DNA from 4 places in the Kitasatospora sp. NPDC056273 genome. Region 1 is predicted to be linked to each of the others. Evidence: riboswitches for the same ligand, from Rfam matches in the RefSeq annotation. Region 1 holds a riboswitch; each other region holds the start of a gene.
The links. Region 1 has a riboswitch for cobalamin ahead of ACFCY1_RS38260 (CoA-acylating methylmalonate-semialdehyde dehydrogenase). Riboswitches for the same ligand answer to the same signal wherever they lie in the genome.

Region 1 (7,244 bases):
CTCGGCGGGCACGAAGTGGTCGGCGAGCCCGCACAGCAGCGCGTCCCCGGCGCCGACGGATCCCGCGGTCAGGGCAAGGTGGGTGCCCGACTCCCCCGGCGCGAGGGCGAGCAGGTAGGTGCCGCCGACGTCGGGGACGAAGCCGATGCCGGCCTCCGGCAGGGCGACCCTGGTGGTCTCCGTGACGATCCGGACGCTGCCGTGGGCGGAGACGCCGACCCCGCCGCCCATCACGATGCCGTTCATCACGGCGACGTAGGGCTTCGGGTAGCGGGCGATCCGGGCGTTGAGGCGGTACTCGTCGCGCCAGAACTCCTCGACGGCACCCGGGTCGCCGCCGGTGGCGGCGCGGTGGATGGCGACGATGTCGCCGCCCGCGCAGAAGGCCCGCTCACCGGCGCCGGTGATCACGACGGTCTCCACGTCGCCGTCCCGCTCCCACCCGTCCAGTGCGGCGGAGATCCTCCGCACCATGCCGTGGGTGAGGGCGTTCAGGGCCGCCGGGCGGTTGAGGACGATCAGTCCCGCCCGGCCCTCGCGCTGGACGAGGACCTCATCCGTACCCATCACGCGGCCCCGGTCAGGCCGCGGGCGACGATGACGCGCATGATCTCGTTGGTCCCTTCCAGGATCTGGTGCACCCGCAGGTCGCGGACGATCTTCTCGATGCCGTACTCGGCCAGGTAGCCGTAGCCGCCGTGGAGTTGGAGCGCCTGGTTGGCCACCTCGAAGCCGGTGTCGGTGGCGTGGCGCTTGGCCATCGCGCACAGCTCCGGCGCCCGGGGGTCGCCCCGGTCCAGGGCGGCGGCAGCCCGCCAGAGCAGCGAGCGGGCCGCCTCCAGCTCCGTGGCCATGTCGGCGAGCCGGAACCGCAGCGCCTGGGCGTGCAGCAGCGCGGCCCCGAACGCCTCCCGGTCGGCCAGGTGCCGGGTGGCCCGCTCCAGGGCGTCCTGCGCGCCGCCGACGGAGCAGGCGGCGATGCCGAGCCGGCCGCCGTTCAGCCCGTTCATGGCGATCCGGAAGCCCTCGCCCTCCCCGCCGAGCAGGCGGTCGGCGGGGAGCCGGACGCCGTCCAGCAGCACCTGCCGGGTCGGCTGGGCGTTCCAGCCCATCTTCTTCTCGTTCGGTCCGAAGGAGACGCCCGGGTCGTCCCGCTCCACCAGGAACGCGGAGACGCCCCGGGCCCCCGGTCCGCCGGTGCGGGCCATCACCACGTACACCTGCGAGGTCCCGGCGCCCGAGACGAACTGCTTGACACCGTCCAGGACCCAGTGGTCCCCGTGCCGGCGGGCCCGGGTGGCCAGCGCGGCGGCGTCCGAGCCCGCGCCCGGCTCGGTGAGGCAGTAGCTGCCGAGCAGCTCCGTCGAGCAGAGCCCGGGCAGCAGCCGGGCGCGCTGGGCGGGGCTGCCGTAGCGGTCGATCATCCAGGCGACCATGTTGTGGATCGACAGGTAGCCGGCGATGGACGGGCAGCCGGTCGCCAGCGCCTCGAAGACGAGCACGCCGTCCTGGCGGCCGAGTTCCGAGCCGCCCGACTCCTCCCGCACGTAGACGCCGCCGAGGCCCAGGTCGGCGGCCTTGCGCAGGACGTCGACCGGGAAGTGCTTGGCCTGGTCCCACGCGACGGCGTGCGGGGCGAGGTGCTCGCGGGCGAAGTCCCGGGTGGTCGCGACGATGGCGAGCTGGTCGTCGGTCAGATGGGTGTGCACGGCGCGCCTCAGCCCATCGTCGGGATGGTGAAGCTCGCGCCCTCCTTGGCCCCGGAGGGCCAGCGCGAGGTGACGGTGCGGGTGCGGGTGTAGAAGCGGATCGAGTCCGGCCCGTGCTGGTTGAGGTCGCCGAACGCGGAGCGCTTCCAGCCGCCGAAGGTGTGGTAGGCGATCGGCACCGGGATCGGCACGTTGACCCCGACCATGCCGGTGTTCACCCGCCGGGCGAAGTCCCGGGCGGTGTCGCCGTCCCGGGTGTAGATGGCCACCCCGTTGCCGAACTCGTGCTCGCTGGGCAGCCGCAGCGCCTCCTCGTAGTCGGCGGCACGCACCACGGTGAGCACCGGCCCGAAGATCTCCTCCCGGTAGATCCGCATGCCGGGCGTGACCCGGTCGAACAGCGAGGCGCCGAGGAAGTAGCCGTCCTCGTGCCCCGCCAGCCGGAAGTCCCGTCCGTCGACGACGAGTTCGGCGCCCTCCTCGATCCCGAGGTCCAGGTAGCCGCACACCCGCGCCAGCGCGTCGGCGCCGACCAGCGGGCCGAAGTCCGCCGCCGGGTCGTCCGAGCGCCCGACCTTGAGCGCGCCGATCCGCTCGACCAGCTTCGCCACCAGGGCGTCCGCCGTCGCCTCCCCCACCGGGACGGCCACCGAGATGGCCATGCAGCGCTCCCCGGCCGAGCCGTACCCGGCACCGATCAGCGCGTCCGCCGCCTGGTCGAGGTCGGCGTCCGGCATCACGATCAGGTGGTTCTTGGCACCGCCGAAGCACTGCGCCCGCTTCCCGTGCGCGGCGGCGGTGGCGTACACGTACTGGGCGACCGGCGTGGAGCCGACGAAGCCGAGCGCCTGGACGCGCGGGTCCTCCAGCAAGGTGTCCACGGCCTCCTTGTCGCCGTTGACGACGTTGAGCACGCCCGGCGGCAGCCCGGCCTCCAGGAACAGCTCGGCCAGCCGCAGCGGCACCGAGGGGTCGCGCTCCGAGGGCTTGAGCACGAAGGCGTTCCCGCAGGCCAGCGCGGGCGCGGCCTTCCAGAGCGGGATCATCGCCGGGAAGTTGAACGGCGTGATGCCCGCGACCACGCCGAGCGGCTGGCGCATCGAGTACACGTCAATGCCCGTCCCGGCGTTGTCGCTGAACTCGCCCTTCAGCAGGTGCGGGATTCCGGCGGCGAACTCCACGACCTCCAGGCCGCGTTGGATGTCGCCGTGGGCGTCGGCCACGGTCTTGCCGTGCTCGGCGGAGAGCAGCCGGGCCAGCTCGTCCTTCTCCTGCTCGACGAGCTGGAGGAAGCGCAGCAGGACGCGGGCCCGCCGCTGCGGGTTCCAGGCGGCCCACGCGGGCTGGGCCTGCTCGGCGTCGGCGATCACCGCCTCGACCTCGGCGCGGCTCGCCAGGGGCACCCGGGCCTGCACCCGGCCGGTGTTGGGGTCGTACACGTCGCCGAAGCGGCCGGAGGTGCCGGCGGTGGGCTTGCCGGCGATGAAGTGGGTCAGTTCTCGGACCATCGGTTCCTACTCTCGACAGGGGTGGGGAGAGGAGGAATGGAGGCCGCCGCCGGTCGGCGGGCGCACGGTGGTGCGCCCCTCGGCACGGGCGTACGGCGGTGTGACGGTACGTCAGGACGCGGGCGCCCCGGCGGTCGTCGGCACGGGACAGCCAGGCGCGGTGGAACGGAAGCAGCCCGGAGCCATGTGTGTCGTCTCCATCCTCGTGGAAAACACGAACCACCCGCGGCCGGTATCCTGACTCCCGGATCACCGCACGCCCTCAGGCCTTCCCGGCTGGCTGCCAGTGGCCGTCATCTGCGAGGACGGACTCCCCGGTCACAGTGGCGGGACCGTGCCGGACTCACACCGGCTTCCCTGACACCGCGGACCTGCCGTCGACCATATAGTTGGACGTCCTAGTAAGTCCAGGGGTACGCGCCCGCGCCGCGCCGCCGGAGGGCCGCTCACCCCCGTCCACCTGCCCGGACACGCCGGGAGCCGACCCCGAGGGACCGGCTCCGAGGGCCGACTCCGAGGGCCGACTCCGATGACCGCCGCTCAGCGGCCGGTGGTGACGACCATCCGGAAGCGGGCCCGGTTGGCCGCCATCTTCTCCACCGCCGCCGCGGTCCGCTCCAGCGGCACCTCCTCGACCCAGGCCCGCACCCCCGTCTGCGCCGCGAAGCGCAGCGTGTCCTGGGTGTCGACCGCGATGCCCGAGGAGTGCGCGTAGACCTTCCGGTCGCCCTGGATCAGCTGCAGGGCGCTCAGCTCCAGCGGCTCCGCCGGGAGTCCGACCATGACGAGCTCGCCCCGACGGGTGATCCCGTCGATCGTCGCCACCACGGCGGGCGCGTTGGTGACGGTGGACAGGACCACCTTCGCGCCCCCCAACTGCCGCAGGGCCTCGGCGACATCGCCCGCGGTGCTGTCGATGTAGTGGGCGGCGCCGAGCCGAAGCGCGAGCGGCCCCTTCTCCTGGCCGCGGGCGATGGCGACGGTGCGGAAGCCCATCTTCTCGGCGAACTGGACGCCCAGGTGGCCGAGTCCGCCGATCCCCAGGATGGCGACGGTGTCCCCGGGCCGTGCGGCGGAGCGGCGCAGGGCGTTGAAGACCGTCACCCCCGCGCAGGCCAGCGGCGCCGCCTCGACCGCGGTGAGCTCGTCCGGGACCGCCGCCAGGGCCACGGCCGGGACGACGACGGAGTCGGCGAACCCGCCCGGATAGGCGACGCCGGGGATCTCGACCCGCGCGCAGTGCAGGCCGTCGCCCGCCCGGCACGCGTCGCAGTGCCCGCAGCTGCCGCCGTACCAGCCGACCGCGACCCGGTCGCCGACCCGCCAGCCCTCCACACCCTCGCCGAGGGCGTCGACGCGGCCGGCGATCTCGTGCCCCGGGGTGATCGGGAAGGTGCTGCCGGGCAGCAGGCCGCCGGCGATGAGCAGGTCGGAGTGGCAGACCCCGCACGCCTCCACGGTGATCCGCACGGCTCCCGGACCGGGTTCCCGCGAGGGGACCTCGACCAGCTCGGGGGCCGCACCCGGCCCCGCGACCTGGACGGCGCGCAGCGCGGCGGCCGAGCCGCTGGGGGAGGTGGTCATGAGCGATCCCTTCGCCGGGTGATGTGCCCCGGAGCCCCAGGTGACCGCACCGCTCGTCCTGTTCCGGGCGCGCCTTTCGAGACGGATCGAAATGTCTCGAAAGAACTCGGAAGTAAAAGGTGGAGATAGGAATCGAACCCATCTGAACGGCCCTGCAAGCCGCCGCCTAGCCACTCGGCCACTCCACCCCGACAACGATGGAAACATTACACGCACATGAACACGGACCCTGACCAGAATTCCCCGGGAACGGCGATGTTTCACCCCATGGGACTCTTAGTGCGTCTAGTGTTATTTCTTTCGACATGGCGCCGGTAGGGTCCGACGAGCCAGCGCGTAAAAGACCGGGTGCGCTAGCCTGTGCCGATATCTCCGACCCGATGGGATTTCACTGATGGCCGTTGAGGAATCACGGTTCACCCATACCGCGGAGCCGCTCTGCGGAACCGCCGCGAACCGGTGCCAGTACAAGAACCTGCCCCTGCGCGACCTTCCCCCACTCGGCGTCGTGCGCCGCGCCAGGATCGCCCGCGAGGGCCTGCGCGAGCGCCGCGCCGACGTTCCGGCGCCCGGCCGGCCCTCCCGGTTCGCCGAGGGGGACTGGGTCCGGGTGAAGGACGAGGCCGCGGTGCGCGCCACCCTCGACGACAAGGACCGCCACCGCGGCCTGTGGTTCACCGGCAGCCAGTGGTCGTTCTGCGGCGGCGTCTACCAGGTCGAGCGCATCGTGCGCCGCATGATCGACGACCACTACCGGGTGCGTCGCCTGTCGGGCACCGTCGCCCTGGCCGGCGCCACCTGCCACGGCGCCGACGGCGCCCAGGGCTGCGGGCTGGACTGCGCCCTGCTGTTCCGCGACGAATGGCTGGAGCCCGCGCCCGCGCCGGTCCCCGCCCCCCGTCCCGTCGCCCTGTGGGCGACCGTGCGCGGCCTCGCGGAGATCCGCGCGACCCTCGACCCCGACGGGCGCCTGCACGGCGTCCCCTTCCAGCCGGGGATGGAGCACCACACCGGCACCCGTCACAGCGCCCTCGAACTGCGCCACCGGTCCCTCGCCTGGTGGCAACACCCCACCGGGGGACGCTGGTTCATCCTCGACGGCCTGCGCTGCGGTGGCGAGCCGCTCGCCACCGGCTGCGACCGGCGGTGCGCCCTGCTCTGGCACGAGTCCTGGCTGCACCTGGAGCCGGCCGCCACCGCCCCCTGAGCGACCGTCAGCGCAGCCAGCGGTCGCGCACCAGCTTCGCGGTCAGGTGCAGCGGCCCGTCCCGATCGCCGACGTAACATCGGGGAAGCGCGAACTCCCCGCCGTGGACACCGGGGCTGACCGCGCACCCGTACCCGTACCCGGTGTGCGCCACCGCCTCCACGGCGGCGTCGTCGAGCGAACCGTACGGGTAGCAGAACCCCTCGACCGACCGGCCCGTGAGGTCCTCCAGCACGTGGCGGCTGTCGGCGACCTGGGCCGCCAATTCCTGCGCCCCCAGGCCCGCCAGCCGCCGGTGCGTCAGCCCGTGCGAGCCGATCTCCACCCCCTCGGCGGCGGCCTCGCGGACCTGGGCCGCCGTCATCAGCGGCTTGCGCGGGCCCTGCTCGTCCCAGTCGTTGTACCCGCCGAGCCGGCCGGCCACCACGTAGACCGTCGCCGTGAAGTCGTACTCCGCCAGTGCGGGCAGGGCCTCCTCCACGAAGTCGCGGTATCCGTCGTCGAAGCTGAGCCCCACCTTTCCCGCGGCGGTTCCGTTCCGGTGGGAACGCATCAGCTCGCCCACCGACACCCCGCGCAGTCCGCGCGCGGACAGCCAGCGCAGCTGGCGGCGGAATCGCGCGGGGTCGACGGTGATCAGATAGGGATCCTCGGTCGCCGACGTCACCGAGTGGTACATCAACGTCCACGGGAGACGCGCCGCATCCAGGTCGGGCGCGCTTTCCGAACTATTGCGTGGTCGAACGAGTCGCATGTTCCGCTCCTGCCGTCCAGTGGCCCCGTCCGTTCAGGTGGCCCTCGGAGAAATTGCATTCTGGCAGCGTCGGGCCCGGCTTCCATTCGCGCCAGGCGACTCCGTACCATTTCACCCGGTTGCCGGAGCGGAATTCGGCGGGGCCCGCCCGGGCCGGGCCGGGGCGGCGGACGGTCAGCGGTGGTTGACGATGACGTAGATGCCCCAGCCGATCGCCGCGAGCACCAGCGCGAAAATGAGTCCGGCCAGGGTGGAGCCGACCGGGCCGGCGGTGGGCCGGACGGCCGCCGCCTCGTCGGCCGGGCCGGACGGGTCCGATGGACTGGACGGACCGGACGGACCGGACGGGTTGAGCAGGCGCAGGCCGAGGGCGAACAGCGCGGGCAGGCCGGCACCGGTGACCAGGCCCACCACGACGATCTTCCACACCGCGTCCAGGTTGATCCAGGAGTTCACGACCTCACCTCGTCCTTGACGGGCTC
Region 2 (7,244 bases), on a different contig from region 1:
GCCACACCCAGCGCCACGACGAGGACCGAGCCGAGCACGGCGGGGACCATCGACCCGGAGTCGTGCGGGGCGTCGGCCACCGGGTTGGCGTCCACCACCCCGCCGGGCACGGCTGCCGCGGACGTGGGCCCGGCCTCGGCCGCGGCCGTCTGCGGTGTCGACTGGTCGCTCGGGGCGTCGGTCGGCGGGGCGGTGGACGGCTCGGCCGGCACCGGCGTGGGGTCGGGCACGCCCGACGGGGCGACGCCGTCCCCGGGGGTGGCGGCGGGGTCCGTCCCCGGGGTCGCGGCGGACGCGGGCGGACGGGCTCCGCCGGGCTGGGGTGCGGCGGGGGCCGGGGCCCGGCCGCCGGTTGAGCCAGTGCCGCCGGTTGAGCCGGAGCCGCTGCCGCCCGTCGTACCGGATCCGCCTGTCGTACCGGAACCGCCCGCCGCTCCGCCGGAGCCGCCCGTCGTGCCCTGGCCGGGGTCGGCCAGCTGCCCGCCGGGACTCGAGTTGTGGGCCCGGACGCTGTCCGGCGAGAAAGTCGGACGCCCTTCGGTGCCCTCGACGTTGGTGCCGCCGAAGATCCACAGGTCGACACTGCCGGGCTTCGGCTGGTAGAGCATCGCGCCGAGCTGGCTGTAGGACCACTCGTTCTGGCCCGGATCGGCGTGCCAGTACGACCAGTACGCGGTGGCCGGGGGCGTCAGGACGCACTTCTCCTGGTCCGGCGTCGGGTACTGCTTGCCGCCCTGGAAGCCGCTGTAGCCGATCCGGCAGATGAAGGCCGGGCCGTCGTGCCCGGTGCCGGTGGTCTTCCAGCCGCCCTGGTTGAGCAGGGTGAACCCGGTGGTGGGCGTGGTCCCGCAGGAGCGCAGCAGCGGGCCGCCCCACGTGCCGAAGTCCACGGCGAGTACGGCACCGGAGGTGGTGGTGCACTGCTCGATCGGCAACGGGGTCGCGGCGGCCGGGGCGGTGCCCGCGGCGACGCCGCCGAAGGCGAGGGCGAAGGTCAGCGACGCCGCCCCGGACAGCCGGGCGAGGCGCGTGCCGAGCCCCCGGCTCACCGGTGACGCCCCGGGGCGGCCGCGGTGCGGCGACGGGCGACGAGGACGGCCCCGGCGCCGAGCGCGGTCAGCGCACCGGCCCCCGCCGTCAGTGCCAGTACCTGGCTTCCGGTACTGGCCAGGCCGCCTGAACCGGTCCGCACCGTCACGCCCCCTGCCCCGGCGGCACTGTCACCCTTCGGGGTGTCGATGCCGCCGGACGAAGGGGTGTCGGTGGCCGGGATCGGCGCGGTCGTCGTGGGCGAGCCCGCCGGGGTGCCGGTCGGCGTCCCGGTGGGACTGACCGTCGGGGTGGGCGTTCCCGTCGGGGTGGTGGTCGGAGTCCCGGTGGGAGTAGGCGTCGGCGTGCCCGCGAGGTCGCGGGACAGCGTCCCGAAGGAGATGCCGGTGGCACCGCCCAGCACCTGCGTGGACGCGCGGACGTCCGAACCCCGCTGCCCGGCGGCCGCGACGTTGAACCCGCCGTCGCCGTTCTGCTGCCCAGCGAGGAAGTCGAGCGCCTTGGCGATCTGTCCACCGTAGGCGGCCTGGCGCAGCGTCATGCCCTGGACGGCCAGCGCGGCCGAGTTGGTGGAGTCGCCGGACGCGCCGGGGAAGCCGCCGTCGGGCAGCTGCCGCGCGGCGAGCCAGCCGAGCCCCTGGTCGACCGCCCGGGCGGCCTCGTCCCCGGGGACGAGGGCGAGGGCCATGACGGCCATCGCCGTGCTGTCCACGTCGGAGTCGCCGGTGGCGGGGATCAGGCTCGGCCAGGAGCCGTCCGGGTGCTGGAGGCCCTTCAGGTAGGCGATCGCGGGGGCGACGCTGGTGGACTCCCCAGCCCGGAGCTGGGCCATGACGGCGAGCGCCTGGGAGAAGACGGAGGTGGCGTAGGCGTAGTTGCCCGGGGCTGCGCAGCCGGTGGTCGCGTCGGCCTTGGCGCACACCAGCGCGGCGAGGGCGGCGATCAGGTCGTGGCCGCCGAAGTCCCGCGGGTTGCGGCCGACGGCCTCGGCGAGCAGCGCCTCCTTGCCGATGGACCCGCCGCCGGCGTACTCGGTGCCGATCGCGGTCCAGTCGTTGACGGTGCGCTCGCTCGCGTCCTTGCCCTGCTGGTCGAGGAAGTCGACGATCCGGCGCAGCGCGGCGTCGTCGGTGCCGGTCGCGGCGAGGGCGTAGGCCCCGTCGATGGTCAGGCCGAAGTCGGCGAAGGCCGGGAAGCCCTCGTAGTAGTGGCCGTCGATCAGGCGGGACGGGTCGGTGAGGTAGGCGCTCCCCTTGGCCGCGTCGGGTTTCCTCCCCGCGGGCGCGCTCAGGGCCACCGCGGGCGAGGGCGACGCCGACGGGGAGGCGGAGGGCGAGGGGCCGCCGTTCCTGGCGCGGACGGAGTCCGGGGTGAAGTTCGGCGCCCCGCTGGTGCCGCCGATGTCCGTGCCGCCGTAGACCCAGGCCTCGACCTCGCCGGGCTCGGGCTTCTGCGTGCCGGCCCCGAACCGGCTGTAGGACCAGGCCTGTTGGCCGGGTTCGGCGATCCAGTACGACCAGTACGCGGTGGCCTGCGGGGTGTTGACGCACGGCTCCTCGGCCGGTGTCGGGTACTGGGCGCCGCCGTTGAAGGTCCCGGTCCCGAGCCGGCAGATGAAGGCCGGTCCGTCGTGCTCGGTGCCGGTCGTGGTGAAGCCGGCGTTGTGCAGCAGGTTCATGCCCGTCGTGGGGTGGGCGTCGCAGCCCCGGACGACGCCGCCGCCCCAGTGGGTGAAGTCGACGGCGACGATCGCGCCCGTCGTCGCCGTGCACTGCTCGATCGGGTCGGCCGAGGCGGTACCCGGGTACCCGAGCAGGACCGTGCCGCAGGCGGCGACGGCGACGGTGCCGGCGACCACCAGCGAGGCGAGGTCCCGGTTCCTGTGACGTGTGCGATTGCTGCTGACCCTCACGACGACTCCCTGGTCGGTCGACACGCGAGGCGACGGCGCAGCCGACGGTCGCCCGCGGGCACGGGGGCCGTCGAAACCGCGTCGTAGTCCGCGACGACGCAAGTGCTCTGTGAACAGACCCCCGGTCCAGGCATTCCGGCTCACCCACCTCAGGTGGGTCCACGGTTGCGGGTCAGCGCCGGAGTTGGACCGGCTTCCCCTGAATGCCGAGGGCAAAAAATCGGTTCATCAGACCACGCTGACCGACGGGCAGTCAACGGGGCGTCAGGTCGATCACATCACCTCGTCGGGCGACAGACCTGTGCGGTCGCGTCCGCGGTGGCCGAGCGGGGGAACCCGGTGCGAACCCGGTGCGAACCCGGGGCTGACGCGCAGCGGTGTGGGGCGGTGACCGTACCGTCCCGAGCCCGAATGCCCGCCCGGCCACTGCGGAACTGAGCCGGTGTCCCGGCTGGCCGATCGTCACTGCCCGGCGGACAGCTCCCAGTCCATCGCCCACGCCCGCACCGAGCCGTCCGCACAGCCGAAGAGCAGCAGGCTGTCGTCCGCGGTGGCGGTGAGACTCCACACCTGGCCGCCACCCCCTTCCAGCTCGCGCAGGCAGCGGCCGGTGTCGGCGTCCCAGATCCGCACGGTGCCGAGCCGGTGGCCTGTATAGGCGAACCGGCCGCCGGCGGAGAGGTGAAGGACCGACAGCTCATCCGGCCCGGTACCGGCGTCCCACGGCAGGACCTCGAAGTCGAAGGCGCGGAGGAATTGCCCGGTGCCGGCGTCCCACAGCCGCAGCGAGCGGTCGCCGTACGCGCTGCCGGACAGCAGCCGGTGGCCGTCTGCGTCGAACGAGAGCCAGCCGCACGCCGGATGACTCAGCGCCAGCGGCGGAGCGCCGAGCCGGGCGTGCAGCTGGATCTCGCCGAACAGCGCCACGCTCGCTGCCCGGGTGCCATCCGCGCTCATCGCGGCGGCGGTGGTCGGCCGCTCTCCGTCGCCGGTGAGCACCCGCACGCAGCGGCCGCTGTCCAGGTCCCACAGCCGCAGCGCGCCGTCCCGGCCGATCACCAGGGCCTGCCGGGCATCGGCGGTGAACAGGACCGAGTTCCCGACCACGCCCGCCTCGCCGCTCTCGGCACGGCCGTCGGGCCCACGGGCGTCGACCCGGCCGAGCGGTCGGCCACCGGGCAGCTCCCAGCTCTGCAGCACCGCGTCCCCGCCGGCCACCGCACGCAGGCCGTCGGCGCTCAGGCCGACCGAGCCGACCCGGGGCTTGTCCAGCGCGCGCAGCGGGGTGCCGTCGGTCGGATTCCACAGCCCGACCCGGCGGTCACCGCCGATCGCCGCGGTACGCCCGTCCGCCGACACGGCGAGCGAGGACACGTGGCCCTGCCCGCCGAGGGTGTGCACCGGCCACGCCCCGCGCAGCCCGGTACGGCGGACGGATCTCCCCAGCCGCCGCCATGCGGCCAGCACCTCCGGCGCACGCTCATAGCCGGGCGTCGAGCGGGCCCGGGTGAGCAGGTCGAGCGCGGCGGCGTACTGCCGAGACCCGAACGCCTGCTCGGCCTCGGCGAGCAGGGCCCCGACCTGCCCGCCGGCCCGCTCGATCTCTCGGTGGCGGCGGGGCCGGCTGAGCTGCATGCTCGCCCGGAACCGGCGCTCCGGGGTGATCCGCCACCAGCGCGCGGTGTTGTCCTGCCCGGCGGACACCGCCCAGTCGGCGTCCCCGCCCATCATCACGGCGGCGACCGGCTGGCTGTGTTCGCGGAAGGTGCGCACACAGCGGTACAGGGCCAGGTCCCAGAGCCGCACCGCGCCGTCCTCGCCGCCGGTGACGGCGTACCGGGAGTCGCCGCTCAGCACCAGCGAGCGGACCTCGCCGATCGGCGAGGTCACGGTGCGCACCGCGCGGCCGCTGCGCAGGTCCCACAGCCGGATCGTCAGGCCGGGCGAGGCGGTCGCCGCGGTGCGGCCCTCGGGCTCCAGCCAGATCGCGGTGGGACCGCGGCCCGGCATCGTCATCGTCTGCCGCAGCTCTCCGGTGTTCAGGTCCCACAGCTGGAGGGTGCCGCGCGCGTGGCTGCTGACCAGGGCGAGACCGCCGTCGTGGCTCAGTTCGACCCGGTGGGAGTCCTCGGCCCGGTCCGTGACGGGTCCGAGCCGCAACCGCTGCCGGCCGCTCGGGAAGTCCCAGACCAGCAGCCGTCCCTCCACCACGGCGACGGCGGTCCGCGCCCGGTTGTCGATCCGCAGGGCCTGCACCCGGAACAGCTCGCGGCGGCCGGGCGGGGTGAAGGCCAGCAGGCAGCGCTCGCGCGCCAGGTCCCAGAACCGGACCTCGTTGTCCGGGCCGACCGAGACCGCGTACCGGCCGTCGGAGACGTCGAGGCTGCTCACCCAGGACTCCAGGCCGCCGACGGTGCGCAGCAGCTCGCCGCGCCGCAGGTCCCACAGCTTCAGCCCGCGGTCCTTGTCGCCGTGGCCGCCGTAGCCGGTGACCGCGTACCGCCCGTCGGGGGTGATCCGGGCGGCGAGCCGCGCGGGGCCGTCGAACAGCTGGTACCAGCGGGCGGTGAAGGCCGGGGCCGCCCGGTTGTCGGGGGCGCTTGAGAGGTCGAGACGTTCCACGGCGGCGCGCCGCTCGGGGTCGTCGCCGCACTCCGCGGTGATCCCGGCGAGCAGCTCGCGGGCGGCCTCCAGGTCGCCGCGTTCCAGGTGGACCTCGGTCAGCCGGTGGCGGGACTGCCAGGAGTCGCCGTGCACGAGCCGCAGCTGCTCCAGGTCGGCGACCAGGGTGTCGTCAGTGGTCTCGCCGCGCCGCCAGCGCAGCAGGCCGCCGTTGTAGGCGGCGTCCAGGTGGCGCGGGTCCGCTTCCAGAGCGTCGGCGAAGGCGCGCTGCGCGCCGGGGATGTCCTCGAGGTCGAAGAGCGACAGGCCGCGGTTGTTCAGCTCGTCGGCGCGCAGCCCGACCGCGCTCGGCACCGGGCGCGCGTACCGGGTCCCGGTGGCCCGGTGGTAGTGCTCGGCGAGCTCGGCGGCGACCTCGGCCATCGAGGCGGGTCGCTGGGCGGGGTCGTGGCGCAGGCAGCGCTCCAGCAGCTCGGCGACGCCGGGCGGGATCGGCGGGCGGCCGTCGCGGCCTCGGGTCCCGCGGAAGGCCGCGAGGGTCTCGCTCGCGAGTGGTCCGACGTACCAGGCCACGCCGCCGGTGAACATCTCCAGCACCGAGACGGCGAAGCTGTACAGGTCGCTTCGCCGGCCGAGCTGCCGCTGCCCGTACTGCTCGGGCGAGGCGTACACCCTGGTCATCCCGCCCGCGGCGACCAGGACGGTGGCGTCGGCGCCGGGCCGATCGCCTGCGCCGCCGGGCCACGCGGCGAGCTGCCCGGCCCGGGCCAGGCCGAAGTCGGTGATCCGGGCGGTACCGTCCCGGTCCAGCAGGATGTTGCCCGGTTTCACGTCCTGGTGGACCACGCCCTGCTGGTGGGCGTGGTCCAGCCCCCGGGCGGCCTGGACCGCCAGGTCCAGGATCCGGGCGAGGGCTTGTTCCGGGCCGCCCGCGTACAGCCGGCCACTGTGGATCAACTCGCTCAGGCTGCCGCCGTCCAGGTACTCGGCGAACACCCGGGGCGTCCCGCCGATCTCCCGTACATAGTGGCAGGCGCAGACGTGCGGGTGCAGGCCGAGGCCGACCCAGGTCTGCGCCTCGGCGACGAACAGCTCCCGCTCCCGCGCGGACCGGAACAGTTCCGGCCGGGGGGACTTCACCGCCAGGTCGGTCCCCCACCCCAGGTGCCAGACCCGGTACACCAGGCCCATCCCGCCGGCCTCGTGCACCTGGTCGACCCGGTACAGCCCCTCGATCACATCGCCGACCTTCCAGGCCGACGCCGCCCCATTCCGATCGCTCATACCGACGAGTATGCGATCTGACGCCGTGTCATGACAGGCCGCCCCGGGGCCGCCTGGGCCTTCGTCGTGATGTCGGGTCAACCGCGCACGCCGAGTGCGAAGCCGTACCCGCGGGGCCAGGCCGGCACGCCGAGAGGTCGGTCCGCGGGGCCGGCGGCGGAAGTGGACCACCACGTCGGCGTGATCTGGATGCCGACGGCCGGCCCGGCCGGGACGAGAACACCGAAACCCATGACGATGGACCGGATCCTCAGGGAGGACCGCGAGTGGGCGCGGCCGTCGAATGACAGTACGTTCGACGGGCGTCGGCGGGCTGTTCACCGCGACGCGCGTGCCCGACGGCGACGACCCCGCGTGGCTGACCACCGCGGGCACC
Region 3 (7,244 bases), on a different contig from region 1:
GCCGTCCGAGCGGTAGATGGCGCGGAAGACCACGAAGGCGGGCAGGCCGCGCGCGATCAGGTCGTCGACCAGGGCGTTGCGCCGGTCCTCGCCAAGGCCGGGCACCCGGAACATCGCCATGTAGTGCGGCACGCGGTCGGCCCGCTCGTCGTGGCCCTGCGGCACCACGCCGGGGATCTCCGTCAGCAGGCTCTTGAGCAGCTTGGCGCGCTCCTCGCGGACGCTGATCTGGCCGTCCAGGCGGGCGAGCTGGGCGCGCAGCACGCTCGCGGAGAACTCGTTGAGCCGGAAGTTGGAGCCGGAGGTCTGGTGGTAGTACTTCCGGTCCGTCGGCGGGCGGCCGCAGCTGTGCCGCAGGAACGCCTCGTCGTACTGGGCGGTCTCCGGGAAGGTGACGGCGCCGCCCTCGCCGGCCGTCATCAGCTTGCCGTTCTGGAAGCTGAACGCGGCGATCGAGCCCAGCTCGCCGACCCGGCGGCCGCGCCAGCGGGCGCCGTGGGCGTGCGCGGCGTCCTGCACGATCGAGACGCCCGAGTCGGCGGCGAGCTTGTCGAGGGCGTCCAGGTCGGCGATCTGGCCGGCGATGTGGACGGGCATGATCGCCCGGGTCCGCGGCGTGATCGCGGCGGCGGCCGCCTCGGGGCTCAGGTTGTAGGTGTCGAGGTCGATGTCGACCGGCACCGCGGTGGCGCCGAGCCGCTGGGCGGCCTGGGAGGAGGAGATGAACGTGAACGCGGGCACGATGACCTCGGTGCCCGGGCCGACACCGAGCAGCTGGAGGGCGATCTCCAGCGCGTGGGTGCCGTTGGTGACGGCGAGCGCCTTGGCGGCGCCGTGGTAGTCGGCGAACTCCTGCTCGAAGGTGTCGACCTCCTTGCCGCCCATCCGCCACCACTGGCCCTGCTCCAGGGCCCTGAGCAGTCCTTCGCGCTCGGCATCGTCGTACTGGGGCCAGACCGGGAACTCCGGGGCCGGACGTCCTTGGGCACTCATGATTCCGCGCAGCCTTTCCTGTCGGGGGGACCGTGGAACGGGACGCTAACCCAGGAAATCCGGCCCGTCATCTCCCCTACGCACCCCCCTACAAAGCCCTTGTCCTGCAGTTCGGCAACCCGCTCCGGGTTCGTCCGGGGAATTCGCTGCTATAACCGGAATATGAGCGAACTGCTATTGCTGAACGGCCCCAATCTCGGGATTCTCGGCCGCCGCGAGCCGGAGGTCTACGGCACCGACACCCTGGCCGACATCGAGGCCGCGGTCGCCGCCGAGGTGGCCGGCCGGGGCTGGAAGGTGGTCTCCGTCCAGCGCGAGTCCGAGGGCCAGCTGATCGAGGCGGTGCAGGACGCCTGGGACGGCTCCGTCGGGGCGATCGTCAACCCGGGCGCGCTGATGATCGCCGGCTGGGGCCTGCGCGACGCGCTCGCCGCCTACCCGCGGCCGTTCGTCGAGGTGCACCTGTCCAACGTCTGGGCGCGCGAGTCCTTCCGGCACGAGTCGGTACTGGCGCCGATCGCCTCGGGCGTGATCGTCGGGCTCGGCGCGCTCGGCTACCGGCTCGCCGCGCAGGCGCTGCTGGCGAAGGTCCCGGCGTCCTGATGGGCTTCGCGACGGGCGCCCCGGCAGGGGGCACCACGACGACGACGCGGGCCGCGGCGGCGCCGGGTCCCGCGGTTCAGGCTCCGACGGCTCAGGGCCCCGCGGCTCAGGGCCCAACGCCGCAGGCCCCGACGGCTCAGGCCCCGACGGCCGCCCGGGGCGTGCTCGGCATCGACATCGGCGGCACCAAGGTGGCGCTGCGCGCCGAGGACGGCCCGCCCGGCGGGCCGGTCCGCACCGAGGAGGCCGTGCTGCGCTGGCCCGGTGCCCGGGTGGCCGGCGCCTACGCCGACTGGACGGCGCTGGCCGGCACGGTCGCCGACCTGCGCGAGCGCTGGGAGGGCGACTTCGCGGCGGTCGGGGTGGCCGTGCCCGCGACCCTCGGCCCGGACGGCCGGGTGCTCGCCTGGCCCGGCCGCCCCGACTGGCGCGGCTTCGACCTCGTCCCGGCGCTGCGGCGGCTCTTCCCCGCCGCCGCCCTGGCCTGGGCGGACGACGGTGACCTCGCCGCGCTCGCCGAGGCGGTGCACGCCGGGTCCGGGCACGTGGTCTACCTGGGTGTCGGGACGGGCGTCGGCGGCGGTGTCGTGCACGGGGGCGCGCCGCTGCCGGGCCAGGGGCGCGGCTCCTGCGAGGCGGGCCACCTGATCGTCGACCGCCGGGGCCCGGTCTGCGACTGCGGGCGGCGCGGCTGCCTGCAGGCCACCGCCTCCGGTCCCGCGACCCTGCGGCGCGCGGAACTGCTGCGCGGCGCGCCGGTCGAGTACCCGGAGCTGCGGTCCGGGCTGGCCGAGGGCGCGCCGTGGGCGGTGGAGGCCGTCGAGGAGACCTGCGCCGCGCTGGCGGCCGCGGCCGTGTCGCTCGGCGAGCTGTTCCACCCCGAACTGACCGTGCTGGGCGGCGGGTTCGCCGACGGGCTGCCCGGCTTCACGGCGCGGGTGGAGGCGCACGCCGCCGCGCTGGCCCGCCCCGGCGGCCCGGCCCCCGCGATCCGGACGGCCGTGCTCGGCGGGCTGTCCTCGCTGCACGGCGCCCTCGCGCTGGCGCGGCTGCAGCCCGCTGCCTGAAGCGCACCCGGCCACACCCCCATCGAGCGACACCGCACCGCACACCATCTCACCGACCAGCCCTGGGAGCCGAGTTGACCACGACAGAAACCCTCGTCCGCACGGACGGCGGGCTGCGGCGCATCGACGTGGAGCTGGGTGAGCGCGGCTACCCGGTGCTGATCGGCCCCGGCGCCCGCCACCGGCTGGCCGGGGTGCTCGCGGGGATCGGCGCCCGCCGGGTCGCGGTGGTCAGCGCCCGGCCCGCCGAGTGGCTGCCCGACACCGGCCTCGACACCCTGGTGGTGGAGGCGAAGGACGGCGAGGAGGGCAAGTCCCTCGCCTGGGTGGCCGAACTGTGCAGCCGCTTCACCGCGTTCGGCCTGGGCCGGGCGGACGCCGTGGTCTCCTGCGGCGGCGGCACCACCACCGACGCGGTCGGGCTCGCCGCCGCGCTGTACCACCGGGGCGTGCCCGTGGTGCACCTGCCCACCTCGCTGCTGGCCCAGGTCGACGCGAGCGTCGGCGGCAAGACGGCGGTGAACCTCCCGGAGGGCAAGAACCTGGTGGGCGCGTACTGGCAGCCGTCCGCCGTGCTCTGCGACACCGACTACCTCGACACCCTCCCGCCGCGCGAACGCGTCAACGGCTACGGGGAGATCGCCCGCTGCCACTTCATCGGCGCCGGGGACCTCCGCCACCTGCCCCTGCCCGAGCAGATCGCCGCGAGCGTCGCCCGCAAGGCCGCCGTGGTGGCCGCCGACGAGCGCGACACCGGGCTGCGGCACATCCTCAACTACGGCCACACCCTGGGCCACGCGCTGGAACGCGCCACCGACTTCCGGCTGCGCCACGGCGAGGCGGTCGGCGTCGGCACGGTCTTCGCCGGCTGGCTGGCGGGGGCGCTCGGCCGGATCGGCCCCGAGCGGGTCGCCGAGCACCACGAGGTGGTCGCCCACTACGGGCTGCCGACCGCACTGCCGCCGGAGGTCGGCACCGGGGCGCTGATCGCCCTCATGCGGCTGGACAAGAAGGCCGTCGACGGGCTCTCCTTCGTCCTGGACGGCCCGCGCGGCGCCGAACTCGTCAGCGACGTCCCCGAGCCGCTGGTCGCCCGCACGCTGGACGCCATGCCGCGCGCCGCCGCAGGGGAGGCCTGAGATGTCCCTTCACCCCGACCTGCCGACCCCCGACCTGCCGACCCCCGACGCGCCGACACCCGACGCGCCGGCCGCCCGCCCGCCGATCTCCGGCCGCACCCGGCTGTTCGCGGTGCTCGGCGACCCGGTCGCACAGGCCAAGGCGCCCGCCCTGCTCAACCCGCTGTTCGCGGCGAGCGGCGTGGACGCCGTGCTCGTCCCCGTGCACGCCCCGGCGGACCGGCTGGACGAGGTCGTCCGCGGGCTGAAGGCCGTCGCCAACCTGGACGGGCTGCTGGTCACCGTCCCGCACAAGCTGGCGATGTGCGGGCACGCCGACGAACTCAGCGACGCCGCCGCCCTGTTGGGCAGCACCAACGCGCTGCGCCGCGAGCCGGACGGCCGCTGGTACGGCGACAACTTCGACGGCGCCGGGTTCGTCCGGGGCCTGGCCGCCGCCGGGCACCACCCGGCCGGGCTGCGGGTGGCACTGGCCGGCGCCGGAGGCGCGGGGCTCGCCATCGCCGCCGCCCTGCTCGCCGAAGGGGCCGCCGCACTCACCGTCACCGATCCCGACGGGGGCCGGGTGGACGCCCTGCTGGAGCGGCTCGGCACCCGCTGGCCCGGCCGCGTGGCCGCCGCCCCGCGCCCGCCCGCCGGCGTCGACCTCGCGGTCAACGCCACCCCGCTGGGCCTGGACCCGGCCGACCCGCTCCCCTTCGACCCGGCCCCACTGGCGCCCGGCGCGCTGGTCGCCGACATCATCATGACGCCCGCCGAGACCCCGCTGCTGCGCACCGCCGCCGCCCTCGGCCTCGCCACCCACCCCGGCATCCACATGCTCGCCGAGCAACTGCCGCTCTACCGCTCCTTCTTTCGCCTTCCGGGGTGATCCCCCGTGCCTCCGGAGCCGGCCGACCCCGTGGCCGCTCCCTCCCCCCATCCCCGCAAAGGATCCAAACGATCATCCCACCGGCCGGTCGCCACCGACCTGACCACGCCTGATACCGTGCCATCGCCGTGGTGTTCGGGAAACCGGTCTGAGTCCGGTGCGGCCCTCGCCACTGTTGCCGCGGAGTTCCGCGGCCCTCGCTGACCGGCTTTCGCCAGCGGTCAGGGCCACTGGGCGGGCTGGGAGAGCCGCTCGGGAAGGTCGGTCGCGGCGTGTTGATGCGGAAGCCAGGAGACCGGCCACGGCGCGACATGTTCCACGAGGGTTTTGGAGAACACGTGCCCAGCGGTCAGCCGTACCCGCATCCGGTCCGATCCATACGTTCCATGCGCTCCGCGCGCTCCATACGTCCCGTACGTCCCACAGGTCCGACACGCGTCGGCCGGGCCGTCACGGCCCTGCTGTTCGTCGGTGTGGTCGGAGGCTGCGCGGGCGCCCCCGCGCCCGTCGCGTCCGGCGGGGCGACCGGAAGCGCCGCGCCGGTCAGCGTGGACAACTGCGGGACCACCGTGACGGTCGGCGCGCCGCCCGAGCGGCTGGTGACGCTCAACCAGGGTGCCACCGAGGTGGCCCTGGCCCTCGGGCTGGAGTCCCGCATGGCCGGTACCGCCTACCTCGACGACTCCGTCCCGGAGAAGTGGAAGGCCGCCTACGACTCCGTCCCGGTGCTCTCCAAGAAGTACCCGACGAAGGAGAACCTCCTCGCGGCCCGTCCCGACTTCCTGTACGCCTCCTACTCCAGCGCGTTCACCGACAAGGTCGCGGGCACCCGGGAGGAGCTGCGCGGCCAGGGCGTCCCGTCGTACCTGTCCCCGTTCGGCTGCTCGGACAAGAACCAGGTGCCGCCGACGACCTGGCAGGCGGCGTGGGGCGAGCTGAACGACGTCGCCAAGGTCTTCGGCGTCCCGGAGCGGGCCGCCGCGATCCAGCGGCAGCAGGAGCAGCAGCTGGCGCAGTTCACGGCGACGGCCGCGGGCAAGGGCCTGAAGGTCCTGTGGTTCGACTCGGACACCAAGACGCCGTACGTCGGCACCGGCCAGGGCGGCCCCCAACTCGTGCTCGACGCCGTGGGCGCCCGCAACGTCTTCGGGGACCTGCCCGGCAGCTGGCAGAACGTGAGCTGGGAGAAGGTCGTCGCGGCGGACCCGGACGCCATCGTGGTCGCGGACGCCGACTGGGACACCGCCCAGTCCAAGATCGACTACCTGGAGAACGACCCGGTCCTGAGCAAGCTCACCGCCGTGCAGCGCAAGGCCTTCGTGACGGTGCCGTTCTCCGAGTCGACCCCCGGCGTGCTGCTCGCCGACGGTGCCGCCCGGGTGTCCGACGGGCTGGGCCGACTGCACCCGGCTTCATGACCACCGCGCCCCACCCCGTCGTGCGGCCCGCTGGTCCGGGCCGCGCGACGGCGGCCCTGGCCGTCGCCGCGGCCCTGCTCCTGAGCACCCTGCTCCTCGGCCTGGCCGTGGGCTCGCAGCACGAGTCGGTCGGAACGGTGATCGAGGTCGTGGCGCGCCGTCTCGGGCTGGGCGACCCGCCTGTGACGCTGCTGGACGACCAGATCGTCTGGCAGCTGCGGCTGCCCCGGGTGCTGGGAGCGGCCGCCACCGGCGCCGGCCTCGCGGTCTGCGGCGCGGTGCTGCAGACGCTGACCGGGAACGACCTGGCCGATCCCTTCCTGCTCGGGATCTCGGACGGAGCCGCCGCCGGCGCGGTCACCGTGATCGTCCTCGGCGTCGGCGTGACCGGCGCCGTGGGCACCGGCGCGGTGGCGACGGCGGCCTTCGCCGGCGCCCTGCTCGCCGCCGCCGTCGTCCTGGCCCTGGCCGGCGCCCGAACCCGGTCGCTGCCCACCGCCCGGACCGTGCTCGCCGGCATCGCGGTCGGCCAGATGTGCGGGGCCTACACCTCGTTCGTGGTGATGGTCCTCGGGGACCGCGACGCGGCGCGCGGTGTCATGGAGTGGACGCTGGGCTCGGTCGCCGGCGTGCGGTGGCCCACCGCCGTCTTCCTGCTGGCGGTCGCGCTGGTGGGTGTCACGGTCCTGGCCTCCTCGGCCCGCGACCTGGACGCCTTCGCCTTCGGCGAGACCGCCGCCCGCTCCCTCGGCGTCCACGTCGAGCGCACCCGCTGGGTCCTCGTCGCCACCGCCGCGCTGGTGACCGCGTGCCTGGTCGCCAACACCGGCGTCATCGGGTTCCTCGGCCTGGTCGTCCCGCACGTGGTCCGCCTCGTCTGCGGCCCGCGCCACGCCCTCCTGCTGCCCGTGTCGGCGCTGGTCGGCGCGTCCCTCCTGGTGGGCAGCGACGTCGTGGCGCGCTCGGTCCTCCCCGACCGGGAGATCCCCGTCGGCGTCGTCACGGCCGGGCTCGGAGCGCCGTTCTTCGCCTGGCTGCTGTGGCGCCAGGGGCGGGCCGACGGGAGGGCGCAGTGACGACGACGCCTGTCGGGCTGCGCGCGGAGGGACTCGGTGTCCGCGTCGGCGGAGCCACCCTGCTGGACGCGGTCTCG
Region 4 (7,244 bases), on a different contig from region 1:
CGCCAGCAGCTGGCCCACCTGCTGCACGGCAACCCCGTCACCACCGACCTGGTCGACCGGGTGCACGGCTCGCCCTGGCTCTACCCGCCGCTGGCCGGCGCCGCCGCCGACGCCAACGGCATCTGGGGCACCCGGCTGCTCAGCCTCGGCTTCGCGCTGCTCACCACGGTCCTGCTGTACTCGCTGACCCGGCGGCTGTTCAACGAGCGGGTCGCCATCTGCGCCATCGCCGGGTACGCCGTCCTCCAGTCCACCGTGGTGGTCGGCTTCTACGCCGCGCCCGAGTCCCTCGCCGTCCTGCTGGTCGCCCTCGCGGCCTGGACCACGGTGTTCACCGCCGGCCGCCATCCGGCCCTGGCCCTGCTCGCCGCCCCGCCCACGGCGCTGGCCTGCGCCACGGCCTACTCCGCGGCCTTCGCCGTCCCCGCCCTGGTGGCCCTCGCCTTCGCCTGCGCCCGGCCGTACCACCGGGTGGGCCCGGCCGCCCTGCGCTCACTGCTGACGGCCCTCGGCACCCTCGTCCTGCTGCTCCCGTACGGCACCCTCGGCAAGGTCGCCGGGTGGTCGCCCTCGCGCGGCAACGCCCCCGGCTCGGCCGGCTCGGTCCTGCTCGGCACGCTCCAGTGGGCCGGCCTGTTCACCGTCCTCGCGGTGGCCGGCACCATCGCCTACGCGCGCCGCGAACAGATGCCCGAGCACGACGCGCCGGAGAAGGAGCCCCTCCCCACCACCCGGGGCCGGCGCGCCCTGCTCGGGGCCGTCCTGACCGCCACCGCCCTGCTGGTCCCCGCCGCCCACCTGTGGACCGGCACCTCCGGCGCGCTGTTCCGCCACCTCGGCTACGGCATGCTGCTGGCCGCCCCGCTCGCCGGGGTCGGCCTGACCCGGCTGGTCGGCGCCCACTTCCGCCACCCCCAGCTCGGCATCCTGGTCTGGGTCGCCCTGCTCGCCCTCGGCCTGGAACAGTCCGCGCTGCGCTACCAGAACGGGCCCGACTCCGGCCGCCTGCTGGCCGTCCTGCGGGTCCACACGGAGCCCCAGGGCCGCTACCTCACCGAGGTCGACGGACTCGCCGAGTACTACCTCGGCGGCGTCTCCAAGCCCGAGCAGTGGGTCTCCGCGCGCGCCGGCACCGACTACCGCGACGGGGCCGGCGTCGAGCACCACGGCGACGACGGCAGCGTCGCCGCGATCCGGGACGGCTGGTTCACCATGGTCGTCCTCGACAGCACCGCGCCGAGGGCCACCGACCGGGCCCTGGGCGAGGCCCTGGGCGCCGCCGGACACTACCGGCTGGTCGCCCAATTCACCTCGCCGACCGGCGATTCGAGCACGTACAAGGTCTATCTGAAGCACTGACCGGCCGCCCGGCCCACGCACATCCGCGACACGACAGGCACAACATATGGTGCCGCCGCAGTCCGGCGGCACAACATGTATGCTCGCTTCTGCTGTCGATGCAGGGGAACCCGGTGCGAATCCGGGACTGCCCCGCAGCGGTGAGCGGGCGGCTCCAGCAGCCGCACCCCGCGAGTCCGAGTACCTGCCGACGGCGTGCGCCACGGCCCTCCCGCAGAGGCCGCGCCGGCACCAGCAGTACCCCTCCGGGCCTCGCGGGCGGGCCGGGGAGTCACCTCGCGCGACGCTTTTTTGCGTTCGCGCCGTGCTCCCCTGCCCAGATCGGCCCGGTGGCCCCCCGAGCACCGCCGCCGATCGCCGCCAGGAGAGAGCGCCTTGACCACCGCTGCCTCAGCCACCCTGCCCGCCCAGGGCTCCGGTACCGCCTTCACCGACCCGACGGTCTCCGACCCCGGGGGCGCGCTGCTGCGGCTGCTCACCGACCGCAGCACCGACCTCACCGAGGTCGACCCCGGCCATGTCGCCGCCGCCGCGCTGCGCGGCCGCCACGCCGGCTCGGACTTCGCCGAGCTGCGCGGGCTGGCCGTGGACGCCGCCGCGTCGATGATCGCCGAGGACCCCCAGTACTCGAAGCTGGCCGCCCGCCTGCTCGCGCTGGAGATCGTCGACGAGGCGAACAGCCAGGGCTCGGTGTCCTTCTCCGCCTCGATCGCCGTCGGCCACACCGAGGGCCTGATCGGCGACACCACCGCGGACTTCGTCGCCAAGCACGCCGCCGCCCTGGACGCGCTGATCGACACCGCCGGCGACGACCGCTTCGAGTACTTCGGCCTGCGCACCGTGCAGTCCCGCTACCTGCTGCGCCACCCGATCACCCGCAAGGTGATCGAGACCCCGCAGCACTTCCTGCTCCGCGTCGCCTGCGGCCTGGCGGTCGGCGACTCCGAGCAGTCGGTGCGCGAGGTGGCCGAGCTGTACGGCCTGATGAGCCGCCTGGAGTACCTGACCTCCTCGCCGACGCTGTTCAACTCCGGCACCCGGCACCCGCAGATGTCGAGCTGCTACCTGCTCGACTCGCCGCTGGACAACCTGGACTCGATCTACAACCGCTACGCGCAGATCGCCCGCCTGTCCAAGCACGCCGGCGGCATCGGCCTGTCCTACTCGCGCATCCGCTCGCGCGGCAGCCTGATCCGCGGCACCAACGGCAAGTCCAACGGCATCGTGCCGTTCCTGCGCACCCTCGACTCCTCGGTCGCCGCCGTCAACCAGGGCGGCCGCCGCAAGGGCGCGGCCTGCGTCTACCTGGAGACCTGGCACGCCGACATCGAGGAGTTCCTGGAGCTCCGCGACAACACCGGCGAAGAGGCCCGCCGCACCCACAACCTCAACCTGGCGCACTGGATCCCGGACGAGTTCATGCGCCGGGTCAACGCCAACCAGGACTGGTCGCTGTTCTCCCCGGCCGACGTGCCGGAGCTGGTCGACCTGTGGGGCGCCGACTTCGACGAGGCCTACCGCAAGGCCGAGCTGGCCGGCAAGGCCGTCCGCACCATCCCGGCGCAGACCCTGTACGCCCGCATGATGCGCACCCTGGCGCAGACCGGCAACGGCTGGATGACCTTCAAGGACGCCTCCAACCGCGCCGCCAACCAGACCGCCCTGCCGGGCCGCACCGTGCACTCCTCCAACCTGTGCACGGAGATCCTGGAGGTCACGGACGACTCCGAGACCGCCGTCTGCAACCTCGGCTCGGTCAACCTCGGCGCCCACGTGGCCCCCGGTGCCACCGTCGACGACCTGCTCGGCGCCATGGACTGGGAGCGCCTCGACGCCACCGTCCGCACGGCCGTGACGTTCCTCGACCGCGTGGTGGACATCAACTTCTACCCGACCACCGAGGCCGGCACCTCCAACTCCCGCTGGCGGCCGGTCGGCCTCGGCGTGATGGGCCTCCAGGACGTCTTCTTCAAGCTGCGGATCGACTTCGACTCCGCCGAGGCCGCCCGCCTGTCCACGCTGATCGCCGAGCGCATCATGCTCACCGCGTACGAGCGCTCCGCCGACCTGGCCGAGCAGCTCGGCCGCCACGAGGCGTACGGCGAGACCCGCGCCGCCCGCGGCGAGCTGCACATCGACCACTTCCCGACGGCCGCCCCGCAGTGGGCCGACCGCTGGACGGCGCTGCGCGCCCGGATCGCCGAGACCGGCCTGCGCAACTCGCTGCTGCTGGCCATCGCGCCGACCGCGACCATCGCGTCCATCGCCGGCGTGTACGAGTGCATCGAGCCGCAGGTGTCCAACCTGTTCAAGCGCGAGACGCTGTCCGGCGAGTTCCTCCAGGTCAACCCGTACCTGGTGCGCGAGCTCAAGGAGCTCGGCGTCTGGGACCAGCAGACCCGCGACGCCCTGCGCGACGCCAACGGCTCCGTCCAGGACCTGAACTGGCTGCCCGCCGGGGTCCGTTCGCTGTACCGGACGGCCTGGGAGCTGCCGCAGCGCGCGCTGATCGACCTGGCCGCGGCCCGCATGCCGTACCTGGACCAGAGCCAGTCCCTGAACCTGTTCATGGCGGCGCCGACCATCGGCAAGCTCAGCTCGATGTACGCCTACGCGTGGAAGGTCGGTCTGAAGACCACCTACTACCTGCGTTCGCGCCCGGCCACCCGCATCGCCCAGGCCGCGTCCGGCACCGCCCGTGCCGCCGCGCCGGCACCGGTGCCCGTGAACACCCCCTCCCTCACCCCGGAGCAGGAAGCCGCCATCGCCTGCTCCCTGGAGAACCCCGAGTCCTGCGAGGCCTGCCAGTGACCACCCCCGAAGACCGCAAGATGCTGCTCGACCCCGGCTTCGAGCTGACCCTGCGCCCGATGCGCTACCCGTCGTTCTACGACCGGTACCGGGACGCGATCAAGAACACCTGGACCGTCGAGGAGGTGGACCTGCACTCCGACGTCGCCGACCTGGCGAAGCTCAGCGAGGGCGAGCGCCACCTCATCGGCCGGCTGGTCGCGTTCTTCGCGACGGGCGACTCGATCGTCTCCAACAACGTGGTGCTGAGCCTCTACAAGCACATCAACTCGCCCGAGGCGCGCCTGTACCTCTCGCGGCAGCTGTTCGAAGAGGCCGTGCACGTCCAGTTCTACCTGACGCTGCTGGACACCTACCTGCCCGACCCGGAGGACCGCAACGCGGCCTTCGCCGCGGTGGAGAACATCCCCTCCATCCGCCAGAAGGCGCAGTTCTGCTTCAAGTACATGAACGCGGTCGACCACATCGACTCGCTGCAGACCAAGGAGGACCGCCGCGCGTTCCTCCTGAACCTGATCTGCTTCGCGGCTTGTGTGGAGGGCCTGTTCTTCTACGGCGCCTTCGCCTACGTGTACTGGTTCCGTTCGCGCGGCCTGCTGCACGGCCTGGCCACGGGCACCAACTGGGTGTTCCGCGACGAGTCCATGCACATGGACTTCGCGATGTCGGTGGTCGACACCGTCCGCGAGGAGGAGCCCGACCTCTTCGACGACGAGATGGCCAAGCAGGTCACGGAGATGCTGGAGGAGGCCGTCGAGGCCGAGCTCCAGTTCGCCCAGGACCTGTGCGGTGACGGCCTGCCCGGCATGAACACCGCCTCGATGCGCGAGTACCTGCAGGCCGTGGCGGACCAGCGCCTGGCCCGCCTGGGCCTGCCGATCCGCTACGGGTCGACGAACCCGTTCGGCTTCATGGAGCTCCAGAACGTCCAGGAGCTGACCAACTTCTTCGAGCGCCGCGTCTCGGCGTACCAGGTCGCCGTCGAGGGCTCCGTCGCCTTCGACGACGACTTCTAAGAAGCACACGAAACACCAGAGGTGCCCCGCACGGCTCGGCCGTGCGGGGCACCTCTGTCGTTGCCCGCCGCCGTCACCCGGCGTCGCCGTTCCCGGCCCGCCGGCGGCCGGCGGTGAGGTCGGCGTCGGCGGCGGCGAGGATGCGGCCGAAGGTGTGGGCGATGACCGGCTTGGCCAGGGCCCGGGTGAGGGCCGCGCCGAAGGGCAGCCGGACCTGGAAGGTGGTCGTCCACGCGACCTCCGTCCCGCCGGGGACCTCGGTGAAGGTCATCCGGCCGAGTTCGTGCCGGGACGGCGGCAGGCTGCGCTCGACCGTGTAGTCGAAGCCGTACGGCCGGTTGTACGCGGTGACCCGCTCGCGGAACCAGCCGATCGCCCAGGTGTGCACCCGTACCGCCCCCACGCCGTACGGCGCACCGGCGCCCGGCCGGGCCAGGCGGGCCCGGAGAATGAGCGGGGAGCGGGTGTAGTTGGTGGTGGTGGCGCACCAGTCGAACACGTCCTCGATCGGTGCGGCGATGACGCGTCGGACGGTCAGGGTCTCCATGGTCATGTCCCCTCTCTCGGTCGGCGGCGCGGACTGCGGCCACCGCGCCCGACAGATGGACCGGGGAGCCGTCGGAAACGTGACACCGGGGCCGCCGCCCCGTCCCGGAGCGCCTCCGGCCACACCCCCAAATCTATCGAATCTGCTACGGTCGTACGCATGACGAAATATACCGGCGCCCAGTCCGCCGTGACCGAGCTCCGGATGCCCCTCGACACCAAGGTGGTCATCTGGGCCTTCTGCGGCGCGGTCGGCGCCGGCCTCGGCTTCGCCGTCCCGTGGCTGCTCCAGTTCGCCGCCCGGCACCCGATCCCCTACGCGGACACCGTGCGCTTCCTGGGCTCGTTCACCTCCCCGGCCATGGTGATCGGCCGACCGGTGGCGCTCGCCGCCGTCGGGCTCGTGGTCGGGATGTTCGTCACCTACCACGCCGCCACGCTGCGCATCTCGGACGAGAGCATCACCGTCGTCGAGGGCGACGACAGCCGGGTGATCACCCGGGACCAGGTCGGCGGCGTCTTCCGCCACGGCGGCAAGGTGCGGATCGAGTCGCCGGTCGGCCGGGTCCTCTTCGACGACGACGTCGAGGGCGGGAAGGCGGCCATCGCCTCGGCCTTCCGCCGCCACGGCTACCCCTGGGAAGGCGCCTGATCTCCCGCGTGCCGGATGTGGCACATTGACCGGACGGCCCCAGCCCCGGGCCCCGTGATCGAGAACCGAGGTCTCCCGTGTCCGCAGACAACGCCGCGCCGTACCGACCCGCGCCGCGCACGGTCGTCGAGGCCTGCTTCGACCCGCAGGGCACCGCCCCGCTCGACTACGTCTACGACGTCGCCGCGGCGGCCGGCCTGTCCGACCAGCCGGTACGGCTGGCCGTACGGCGGCTGGAGGCGGCGGGCGTCCTGCGGCAGGAGGGGCGGGGCCGCAAGGGCCGGCTCGTCCTGACCGACGCGGGCCGGCTCCGCTCGGACCTGGACGTCCGGTTCGTCGCACTCGCCTACGCCCAGGACGCCGGGCGCGCCCCCTGGGACGGGCTCTGGCGCCTCTACACCTTCTCCGTCCCCGAGCGGCACCGGGCGGAACGCGACGCCCTGCGCACCGCGCTGACCCGGCTCGGCGCCGCCCCGCTCGCGCCCGGCGCCTACGTCAGCCCGCACGACCTGCTCGACGAACTCGCCGCCGAGGCCTCGGCGGCGACCGTCGACGCCTACCTGGTCACGGCGGAGGCCACCCGCCTGACCGGCCGGGGCTTCACCGGCCCCGCCGCCACCGCCGAGCACCTCTGGCCCGCGGCCGGGACGGTCGAGGCCTACCGGCCCCTCGCCGAGGCGCTGGCCGAGGAACCCCTCGGCCCCGACCGCGGCTCCGTCGAACTCGTCGCCACCGCGCTGCGCCTGGCCGAGGCCTTCACCCACGCCCTGGAGCTCGACCCGCTCCTCCCCCCGGAGCTGCGGCCCGCCCCGTGGCCGCCGGCCGGGGTCCGGCGCGGCTTCGACGAGGCCTGGACCGCG

Region 2: another riboswitch for cobalamin. It lies ahead of ACFCY1_RS37135 (prenyltransferase/squalene oxidase repeat-containing protein); the one in region 1 lies ahead of ACFCY1_RS38260 (CoA-acylating methylmalonate-semialdehyde dehydrogenase).
Region 3: another riboswitch for cobalamin. It lies ahead of ACFCY1_RS18085 (ABC transporter substrate-binding protein); the one in region 1 lies ahead of ACFCY1_RS38260 (CoA-acylating methylmalonate-semialdehyde dehydrogenase).
Region 4: another riboswitch for cobalamin. It lies ahead of ACFCY1_RS34120 (ribonucleoside-diphosphate reductase subunit alpha); the one in region 1 lies ahead of ACFCY1_RS38260 (CoA-acylating methylmalonate-semialdehyde dehydrogenase).

The regions. Positions count from the first base shown of each region.
Region 1 is NZ_JBHJSJ010000078.1:24,850-32,093, reverse strand. It holds gene ACFCY1_RS38270 (enoyl-CoA hydratase/isomerase family protein) at 1-567, opposite strand, end outside; gene ACFCY1_RS38265 (acyl-CoA dehydrogenase family protein) at 567-1,709, opposite strand; gene ACFCY1_RS38260 (CoA-acylating methylmalonate-semialdehyde dehydrogenase) at 1,718-3,217, opposite strand; cobalamin riboswitch at 3,427-3,618, opposite strand; gene ACFCY1_RS38255 (alcohol dehydrogenase catalytic domain-containing protein) at 3,758-4,801, opposite strand; tRNA gene ACFCY1_RS38250 (tRNA-Cys) at 4,919-4,989, opposite strand; gene ACFCY1_RS38245 (hypothetical protein) at 5,196-6,008, shown strand; gene ACFCY1_RS38240 (polysaccharide deacetylase family protein) at 6,016-6,675, opposite strand; gene ACFCY1_RS38235 (hypothetical protein) at 6,937-7,218, opposite strand; gene ACFCY1_RS38230 (inorganic phosphate transporter) at 7,215-7,244, opposite strand, start outside.
Region 2 is NZ_JBHJSJ010000072.1:131-7,374, reverse strand. It holds gene ACFCY1_RS37140 (hypothetical protein) at 1-1,049, opposite strand, end outside; gene ACFCY1_RS37135 (prenyltransferase/squalene oxidase repeat-containing protein) at 1,046-2,962, opposite strand; cobalamin riboswitch at 3,070-3,197, opposite strand; cobalamin riboswitch at 3,292-3,379, shown strand; gene ACFCY1_RS37130 (WD40 repeat domain-containing serine/threonine protein kinase) at 3,425-6,868, opposite strand; gene ACFCY1_RS37125 (hypothetical protein) at 7,152-7,244, shown strand, end outside.
Region 3 is NZ_JBHJSJ010000017.1:164,115-171,358, forward strand. It holds gene ACFCY1_RS18060 (DegT/DnrJ/EryC1/StrS family aminotransferase) at 1-993, opposite strand, end outside; gene ACFCY1_RS18065 (type II 3-dehydroquinate dehydratase) at 1,156-1,596, shown strand; gene ACFCY1_RS18070 (ROK family protein) at 1,758-2,663, shown strand; gene ACFCY1_RS18075 (3-dehydroquinate synthase family protein) at 2,738-3,802, shown strand; gene ACFCY1_RS18080 (shikimate dehydrogenase family protein) at 3,804-4,673, shown strand; cobalamin riboswitch at 4,786-4,992, shown strand; gene ACFCY1_RS18085 (ABC transporter substrate-binding protein) at 5,222-6,091, shown strand; gene ACFCY1_RS18090 (iron ABC transporter permease) at 6,088-7,167, shown strand; gene ACFCY1_RS18095 (ABC transporter ATP-binding protein) at 7,164-7,244, shown strand, end outside.
Region 4 is NZ_JBHJSJ010000057.1:3,360-10,603, reverse strand. It holds gene ACFCY1_RS34125 (glycosyltransferase family 39 protein) at 1-1,359, shown strand, start outside; cobalamin riboswitch at 1,432-1,566, shown strand; gene ACFCY1_RS34120 (ribonucleoside-diphosphate reductase subunit alpha) at 1,759-4,170, shown strand; gene ACFCY1_RS34115 (ribonucleotide-diphosphate reductase subunit beta) at 4,191-5,186, shown strand; gene ACFCY1_RS34110 (SRPBCC family protein) at 5,260-5,733, opposite strand; gene ACFCY1_RS34105 (hypothetical protein) at 5,893-6,384, shown strand; gene ACFCY1_RS34100 (transcriptional regulator) at 6,462-7,244, shown strand, end outside.